One region of the Methylophaga sp. F7 genome, then DNA from elsewhere that is predicted to be linked to it. Evidence: riboswitches for the same ligand, from Rfam matches in the RefSeq annotation. Region 1 holds a riboswitch; the other holds the start of a gene.
The links. Region 1 has a riboswitch for cyclic di-GMP ahead of AC08OG_RS05375 (VPLPA-CTERM sorting domain-containing protein). Riboswitches for the same ligand answer to the same signal wherever they lie in the genome.
Positions count from the first base shown of each region.

Region 2: another riboswitch for cyclic di-GMP. It lies ahead of AC08OG_RS16105 (hypothetical protein); the one in region 1 lies ahead of AC08OG_RS05375 (VPLPA-CTERM sorting domain-containing protein).

Region 1 is NZ_CM166511.1:1,043,253-1,047,473, forward strand. It holds gene rlmD (23S rRNA (uracil(1939)-C(5))-methyltransferase RlmD) at 1-1,298, shown strand, start outside; cyclic di-GMP riboswitch class I at 1,455-1,534, shown strand; gene AC08OG_RS05375 (VPLPA-CTERM sorting domain-containing protein) at 1,552-2,142, shown strand; gene AC08OG_RS05380 (DNA alkylation repair protein) at 2,223-3,365, shown strand; gene ppsA (phosphoenolpyruvate synthase) at 3,451-4,221, opposite strand, start outside.
Region 2 is NZ_JBWPVL010000002.1:164,953-169,173, forward strand. It holds gene AC08OG_RS16095 (TolC family protein) at 1-509, opposite strand, end outside; gene AC08OG_RS16100 (hypothetical protein) at 574-918, opposite strand; cyclic di-GMP riboswitch class I at 2,225-2,307, shown strand; gene AC08OG_RS16105 (hypothetical protein) at 2,300-2,854, shown strand; gene AC08OG_RS16110 (hypothetical protein) at 3,007-3,231, shown strand; gene AC08OG_RS16115 (DUF5983 family protein) at 3,768-4,046, shown strand.

The sequences.
Region 1 (4,221 bases):
CTACAGAAGCTGTTCAGGCAACTATAGAGAGTCTTTCTCATGATGGTCGTGGCATTGCCCGAATTGAGGGTAAAACCGTCTTTGTCGACGGTGCGTTGGCGGGTGAAAATGTGTTGTTTAAATATACCCGGCTGCATAAAAAATATGATGAGGCCAAAGTAATCTCGATTGAGTCTGCCTCCACGGATCGCGTTGAAGCAAAATGCCAACATTTTGGTGTGTGTGGTGGGTGCAGTTTGATGCATATGTCACCAGAAGCTCAGTTAAGCCTGAAACAAGACACCTTAAAGGAACAGCTTTCGCACTTTGGACAACTGACACCAGAGAATTGGTTAGCACCGTTAACTGGCCCTCTGTGGGGCTATCGACGTAAAGCTCGTTTAGGTGTCCGTTATGTGACCAAAAAAGAAAAAGTGCTGGTCGGCTTTAGAGAAAAAGGGTCACCTTATCTGGCTGAGTTAACGCAATGTGAAGTATTGGATCCACGCGTTGGATTACGCCTGGAAGAGCTGGGGGAAATGATTGCCAGCCTTGAAGCCTATAACCGAATCGCACAAATAGAAGTGGCGATGGATGATGCCAATACAGCTCTGGTTTTCCGGAATATGGATCCATTGTGTGAAACGGATAAGCAAAAATTGATTAACTATGGTCAGCAAAAGGATTTGTGGATCTATCAACAACCAGGTGGGCCGGATACCGTCAGTCCATTATGGCCTGAAGCACCACAATTGCATTATGCACCTGAAGAAGGTCTCAGACTGGAATTTGCCCCGGGCGATTTTACTCAGGTCAACGCCGCTATCAACCATAAAATGATTGCCAAGGCGATTGAGATGCTTGATTTGCAGGAAACCGATCGGGTACTGGATCTGTTTTGTGGTTTGGGTAACTTTACCCTGCCTTTGGCAAAACGTGTCCGTAGTGTGATTGGGGTAGAAGGGGATAAATCTCTAGTGGCACATGCACAGAGAAATGCCGGGATGAATGGTCTGGACAACGCTGTATTTGAAATGGCTGATTTAACGATAACACAATTGAAAGATTATCCTTGGGCACAGGAAGGTTTCACAAAAGTATTACTGGATCCTCCCAGAAGCGGCGCGTTTGAAGTGCTGGGTCAGATTGCTGATCTGGGCGCCAAAACCATTGTTTACGTTTCCTGTAACCCCGCTACTCTGGCCCGTGATGCCGGTGAACTGGTGAATCAATATGGATATACGCTTGTACAAACCGGCATCATGGATATGTTTCCTCATACCAGTCATGTTGAATCGATCGCATTATTTCAAAAATGATGGGAAAATATTTCTAGTAGTTTTAAATGGTTCACAAAGTACTCGGAAATTGAAGTTAAAAAAGTTCCCTATTTAGTACCAAGGTACAATAGTTTTAGGAAATTTTTCCTTTAATATAGGCAACATTGCTCCAGGAATGAACCGGAGCAATACTAAATATTTGAGTGCCAACCTTGGTGTGAGCCAAGAGACGGAAAGCCACGGGTCTTCCTTAATAAGATAGCCGGGTTGCATTTTCAGGAAGGAAATGTAAATGAAATTATTAACACCAATCTTTGCCGCGACACTTTTGATGTTAGGTTTTTCTACAACTGCATCAGCCACTTTTTATCATCCTAAACCACATTACTGTGATAATGGTGATCTCTGTGATAATAGCCAGCCTTTCTCAACTACCTTGACGACTGGCGATATTAATAACAGTGGAAAATACGCTTACTGGGGTTTCGATAGTATCGATGTAGCTGATTTGACAATTGAATCAGCAACTTTAACTGTAAAATCTAATGCTGATAACTTTTTTATTTTCGGGTGGGATAAAATTTTCGCTTATACAGATAATTGGTATGGCACTGGACTTGAGCATATTGGCTGGCTAGATGGCGGTTACGATGTTTTTTCATTAAGCTCTAGTCTTTTTGATGAAATTATTGATGGTTTATCACTGAAAGCGCTTTTCACCGATAATTCAGAAGACGTTTTTTGGTCAAAACTGGAAGTTTCTGGCGTCTACTGTCCGCCTATTAGTGAGGTTCCTTTACCAGCAGCGGTATGGTTGTTCGGTTCAGGTTTAATGGGCTTTATGGCTGTTCGCAGAAGAACAAAAGCAAACCAACAAGCTTAACTCTCTCGTAATACCGTAAAATAAAAACCGTGGCTTTCGAGCCACGGTTTTTTTATGTCTGAAAAAAAGAGTGAGTTGAAATGGCAAAGTCTGATCCGTTAGCTGAATCGCCCCCAGCTTTATTAAAAGATCATATAAATGCCAATTCTATCGATGTGTTAGCAGGATTAATCAAAGGCTATCAACCGGATTTTCCTGACGATAAGTTCAGGGTTATGGCAATGTCACAGTTGGAATCCATGCCACTTAAAACCCGCGTCAACCATCTTAGTAACGTTTTGGCAGTATTACTGGTTGAGGATTTCTCTGTGAATGCCAAATGGTTGAAGCAGGTTGCCGCGCACTGGCCCAATCAGGAGCCCGGTAAAGGTTGGCATAGTTTTATGGCATGGCCATTAATTGACTATGCTGGAAAGCAAGGGCTGCAGCAGCCGACAATCGCACTGGATGTGTTAAAGCATCTCACACCATTGTTTACTGCAGAATTTGCTATCAGACCCTACATAGAACAACATTTTGAGCTGACCTTCAAAGAATTATTGCGATGGTGTGATGATGAGAATGAGCATGTCCGGCGACTGGCATCAGAAGGGATGCGGCCAAGATTACCTTGGGGAGGGCATTTAAAGGCATTAAAACAAGACCCGCAACCGGTATTTGAAATACTGAGTCAGCTCAGAGATGACAAAAGTAAATATGTCCAAAAATCGGTTGCCAATAATTTAAATGACATTAGTAAAGACCATCCACAGCGAGTAATCGATATCTGTGGTGAGTGGTTGAAAAATTCCACACCTCAACGTCGCTGGATTATCCGTCACGGGCTTCGCAGTCTGATTAAGGCAGGTGAGCCAGCTGTATTCCCATTACTGGGTTATAGTGACCACCCAGCCGTTGAGATAGACTTTGATTTAACTGAGCAAGATGTGACATTGGGTCAAAAATTGGAAATGTTGTTGTCTATCCATTCTAAAACCAGTCAGGCTCAACAATTGGTGGTGGATTATCGTGTCTGGCATGTCAAAAACAACGGCAAGACCACCGCGAAAGTTTATAAATGGAAAAACATCGCTTTACCGGCCAAGGAAAGTATCTATCTAAAGAAGTCACACGGATTTTTAAAACTGACTACCCGGCAATACTATGGTGGCCAACACACTATTGAAATACTTATCAACGGCGTGGTTCATAACCAGGCGACGGTGAATCTAGTACTTGATTGAATTAAAGATACTACCAAATAAATTATCAACAGAAATAAAATGAGCCCCGGAGGGCTCATTTTGTTTGGTGTAAATTTAATCGATTTTACTGTTTAGCTAATGCCTGCCAGGTACTGACCACCGTATCCGGATTTAGTGAAATACTGCTGATTCCACGTTCAAGCAGCCATGCTGCCAAATCAGGATGATCCGACGGACCTTGCCCACAGATACCGACGTATTTATCTGCTTTATGACAGGCATTAATCGCCATCTCCAGCATCGCCAATACCGCTGGATCACGTTCATCAAATGCTGCGGCAATTTGTGCAGAATCCCGGTCGAGCCCCAATGTCAGCTGAGTCATATCGTTAGACCCGATTGAAAAGCCATCAAAGAATTCCAGAAACTGATCTGCCAGTACTGCATTGGAAGGTAATTCACACATCATGATCAAACGCAGGCCATTTTTACCGCGTTCCAGACCATTCTTTTTCAAAATTTTGATGACGGCTTCAGCTTCACTCAACGTCCGTACAAAAGGAATCATGACTTCAACATTGGTTAAACCCATAACATCACGGACACGCTTGATCGCTTCACATTCCAATTCAAAGCAGGCCTCGAATTCCGGAGAGCTGTAGCGTGCTGCACCACGGAAACCAATCATGGGATTTTCTTCGTGTGGTTCAAATTCAGCGCCACCAACGAGGTTGCCATATTCATTCGATTTAAAATCGGACATACGCACAATCACTTTGGATGGATAAAATGCCGCAGCAATAGTCGAAACACCTTCCGTAATACGGCTGATATAAAACTCAACCGGGTCGCCATAAGCAGTAGTTTTTTCGCGGATAACCTGTTGTACTTCCGC
Region 2 (4,221 bases), on a different replicon from region 1:
TCCAGCCCCGTCTCGGCTAGCTTTACACGCTCCTGGCTATTGAGCACTTTAATAAATTGTCGTGTTACCTGACCTAGCAAGTCCAACGCTTTTATTTTGCGATCAACACGGACAACATCACTTTGTTGTTCCACCAGTTCAACACGGGACAATCTTTTATCACCCAGTTCAACGACAGAGGAGAGAGTGACCGTGGTTTCCAGTGACTTGATACCGCTTAGTTCTCTAGTGCCAGCGAAATTTTCAATCTCAGCACCAACAACATATGCCGGTTTGAGATTGGCCGTTTTTTTCTGGGCTTCAAGTTGTTGCTGTCGAATTGGAAAAACCTGTAATGCCGGATGTTGCGCCAGTGTTTGTTGCATGGCCTCGTTTAAACTCAACGTTTTCGTTTGTTGAATGTTATCGGCAATAACCGGTGAGACAGAAAAGGCAACCAGCATCGAACAAAGCAATGCACGGATAGCAGGCGCACGCACATTTGTAGTGCGATCAAAGTGTATTTTCATGAAATTAGATCCTGTTTAACTGCAAACAACGGACTTACGTTAAGTCCGCAAAAACATCAGCAGTTCAAGATCTCGGAGGGCGGTACATACTGACTGTAAAGTCAGGTTTTGGCGATCTAGGGTGGAGGTTGAAATAATTGTATGGAATAGCAGCAACATTAATTCCATCAATATTAAAGATGGCGATAAAATGTGAACACTGACAATGCATACAAAAATCACAATCGCCAGTACTTTGTGCATCATGCGAAGACGCATTGTTCGCTTGTTGAATTGCATTGGAATCATCAAGAACAAGCTGATGTTCTTGTGATGTCTTGGAATCATATGTATGAATGTCAGCCGCAACTATGCCTGATTGCATCACAATCATAAAGATGAGCATGTTGATAATTAATTTTACTGACATTCGTTAATTTTATTAATGGATTCTGATGTCTTAGTTAACAACATAATAACTTAGTTCCCAAAAGATTAGCAAAATTAAAAGTTCTCTGCTGGGTCTGTGAGAGTCTGTCACTGTTTTTATGTAACAAACACAAAGTTTGTGATGATTTTGAATAGTGTATGAGATCTTATGCTCGGGGTCTCCGGATCTATAAACAAAACTAAGGCACTATAATTCGCTAATACTAAGGCGAGAGAAATGTATTGGCTGAAAGATCTTGAGCTATAGAAATTCAGAAAGTGTTATGTATTCATATTTTCAACTAAAGCAGCTAATTATGAATAGATAGCATGTTGCTAAGTCTACTTAATATGTGCTCGAACTCATTGCGTTCAACACGAAGCTTCTGTTTTCTGACTTGGTACCCACACTTTTGGCGTCAACAGCACCACGTGGTCGACCTCGGCAGTCCAAGTCACAGCTACAATAGAGTGTTCCTAATGATCCATTACGATTCTGGTCATGATAAACATGATCACGAAGCTCAGCTCTTGCTTGTTCAAATGATTCTGGATCTGCCAGTGCTTAGACCAAGATGAGTAACCCAGCGAATAGCGATAATATGATTTTATTCATTAATCTTTTCATCTTCATTTTATTGTTCATACAATCACTGTCACTAAACGACTGACACGCGGGTTACGAACTTTGACGATATCGTTTGCCGGCGCATTATCTCGAATTAACGCCCAGGTTTCTGTGGTCCGGTTTGGCTTTCCATTCCGAAGAGTTTGCTGGGGCTTTATTATCTTTCAGTTGGATGAGGTGAGTAATTTAGAAAGCCGACGCCAGGCACGGTCAATCGAGCTGATGACCATTCGCTCACAAAAGTGTTCGACATCAAGTAGAGAGGGGTGAACATCACCAATATGCGTTTTGATTTGTAGGTCTAAGCAATCATTTGGTGATGTCTTCAACCTTACCACTAAACTATGCAACCCAATCTGTTCGGCTGGCCACTCTGACAGATGCTTCAGCAATTCGTGTTTGATGAAAGCGGCCTTTGAGATATGGAGGTGAGACCAATTGAGGATGTCTTACCTTAACGTAACCACTTTCTAGCGATAAGCTTTTGTCTAATTGAAAAAATGATTATATGAAATAAAACTTATCACGATAGTTGCCCCGATTTCGCTTCTTTATTACAAAAAACAACAGGAATTTATACTAAAAATTAAGATGCGTTATATTGTACCAAAGTACAGTTTGATTAGACGTAAAAAGCATGTCATGGTGTCCTTAATTGAAGTAATTTTGAAATTCTACTTGAACCAGACGCCAAACTCGTTGTGAAATGAGGACGGAAAGCTTCGGGTCTTTAAAGTAAAGAAAGATAGCCGGGTTGCATTGCACCATTTTCTTTTTTCTTAATGTTAAGGACTTATGCTATGAAAAAACACTCTTTTTTATTACTGCACTAATGTTCAGCATTTCAGCTAATGCGGCATCAATTAACGTAACGCCAACAGTAACCTCTCCCTACACTATTACCAATAACGGTAGTAATAACGTATCGGTCGCTGCAACTTACAGTGCTTTTGTAGGCGCTTTTCTTCTCACCACTGGTGTGACTAGTGATGTTGACACATTGGTGAAATTTGACTTCTCGTTTAATAACTTACCTGCGACTCCTGGCAGAGTTACTTTTTCTCAACCTATCAGTGGAATGATTACTCCAGTGGAATCTTTCGCCATAACATCATCAAGCTTGACCTTCACGAGAATGTTATTTGCTGGACAAACAGCATTTTTTAATCCTATGCCGGGTGCGGCTGGTTCATTTGATTTGAGCATTGCAGCACTGCCCTCAGAATTGCCAGTACCAGCAGCATTGTTTTTATTCGCACCAGCCTTGCTTGGTTTTTTAGGTCTACGTCGTAAAATGGCAAAAAACTAAAACATTAAGCTTTATTTTTAATTGAATAAGTGTCATCCGGTTAATACCGGATGACTTTTTATTAACGAAAAACAATATCAAAAGTACCAGAGTTCAAAAACCAAAAGGGTCAGAATCAATTGCTTCATTCCTAACATTATGGAGTTTGCGTTATGGGATGTATCAAGATAGATATTTTTCCAGAGTTAGATTTTGAGTCGGAAATATTTGGAAGCAGTTTAATTGGCTATATAGCTTCTGGTGAGCAGAAACTCAATATCGAAATTGCTGTTAAAGACATTATTACCTATAAATGGGCTCTGAGAATAAAAGCTGTAAATGAAACAAAGATAAACATCATTGAAATCGCAGCAAATGGGATTCGATTACTGCTTTGACCGGTGAGACTCTTGTCTCCTGATCATAGTTAAGAAAATTTCAATATATTGGTTGAGATGACTAGGCATGTAAATGCCAATTTAATTACCATACAGCATTTATCGTTAGAAGAGGCGGCTAGCCTTACCTATACGCCAGAACGTTTCAGAAGTGTTCGTAGATAATCGTGTATTTAACACATGGCAGATCATTAATTTAGAAATCATCTGTTTGATGAGTAGATTGATTTAACGGTTTAAAAATATCCCTGTATTTAAGTATCTTAATGATGCTTTCTGCTAAAGCTTCATCTTTGGATAGCACAATCACCCTTATGAGATCATTTGAAAGTAATTGTTTGTTAATTGAATGCACTAATTGAAGTCTGTTGGGTTTACTCAAATAAATGAGTTACACTGGGCAACAACACGAAAGGGGCTAAAAAGGGCTTTTGCCTGCTTTTTTTGTCTATTATATTAGCCATACATCATTGGCTTTCCAAACCCACACGGAGATCGGCTCTTCCGTATGAGGTGTCGATCCCAAGGAAATCAATGTGGAAACCTATCCAGTGATCGCTTTAAGTACTTCTCATATTGAGCAGGCCGATATCAATGCATTACGCATTGCAGCGTTTCAGACCAATATGGTGATGGAGCGTGAATCCGGCTTCTTTATTAAGCTGTATATGAACGATTTGGCAGGAAACCTCCGAGGAGATTACAGTCCTTCACTCTGCAAAGTTATTGAGTTCGCATTTAACAATAATTTTGAAATGATTGAACTGGATTCAGATGCCGAGGCCATCCCAGAGTTAGACCAGCACGACTGGTAGAACATTACCCCTGGCAACAGGGGTATTCCAAAGCGTATTCACAGAGTACGTTTCGGAATAGATATCCAGTAGATAGCCAAAAACTATCTATTTGATAAGTCAGCCGGACTTATTTAAAACCGGCCTCAATGTCCAAGCAGTACGCTGTTTGGAATCTCAAAAACCCATAGGGGAA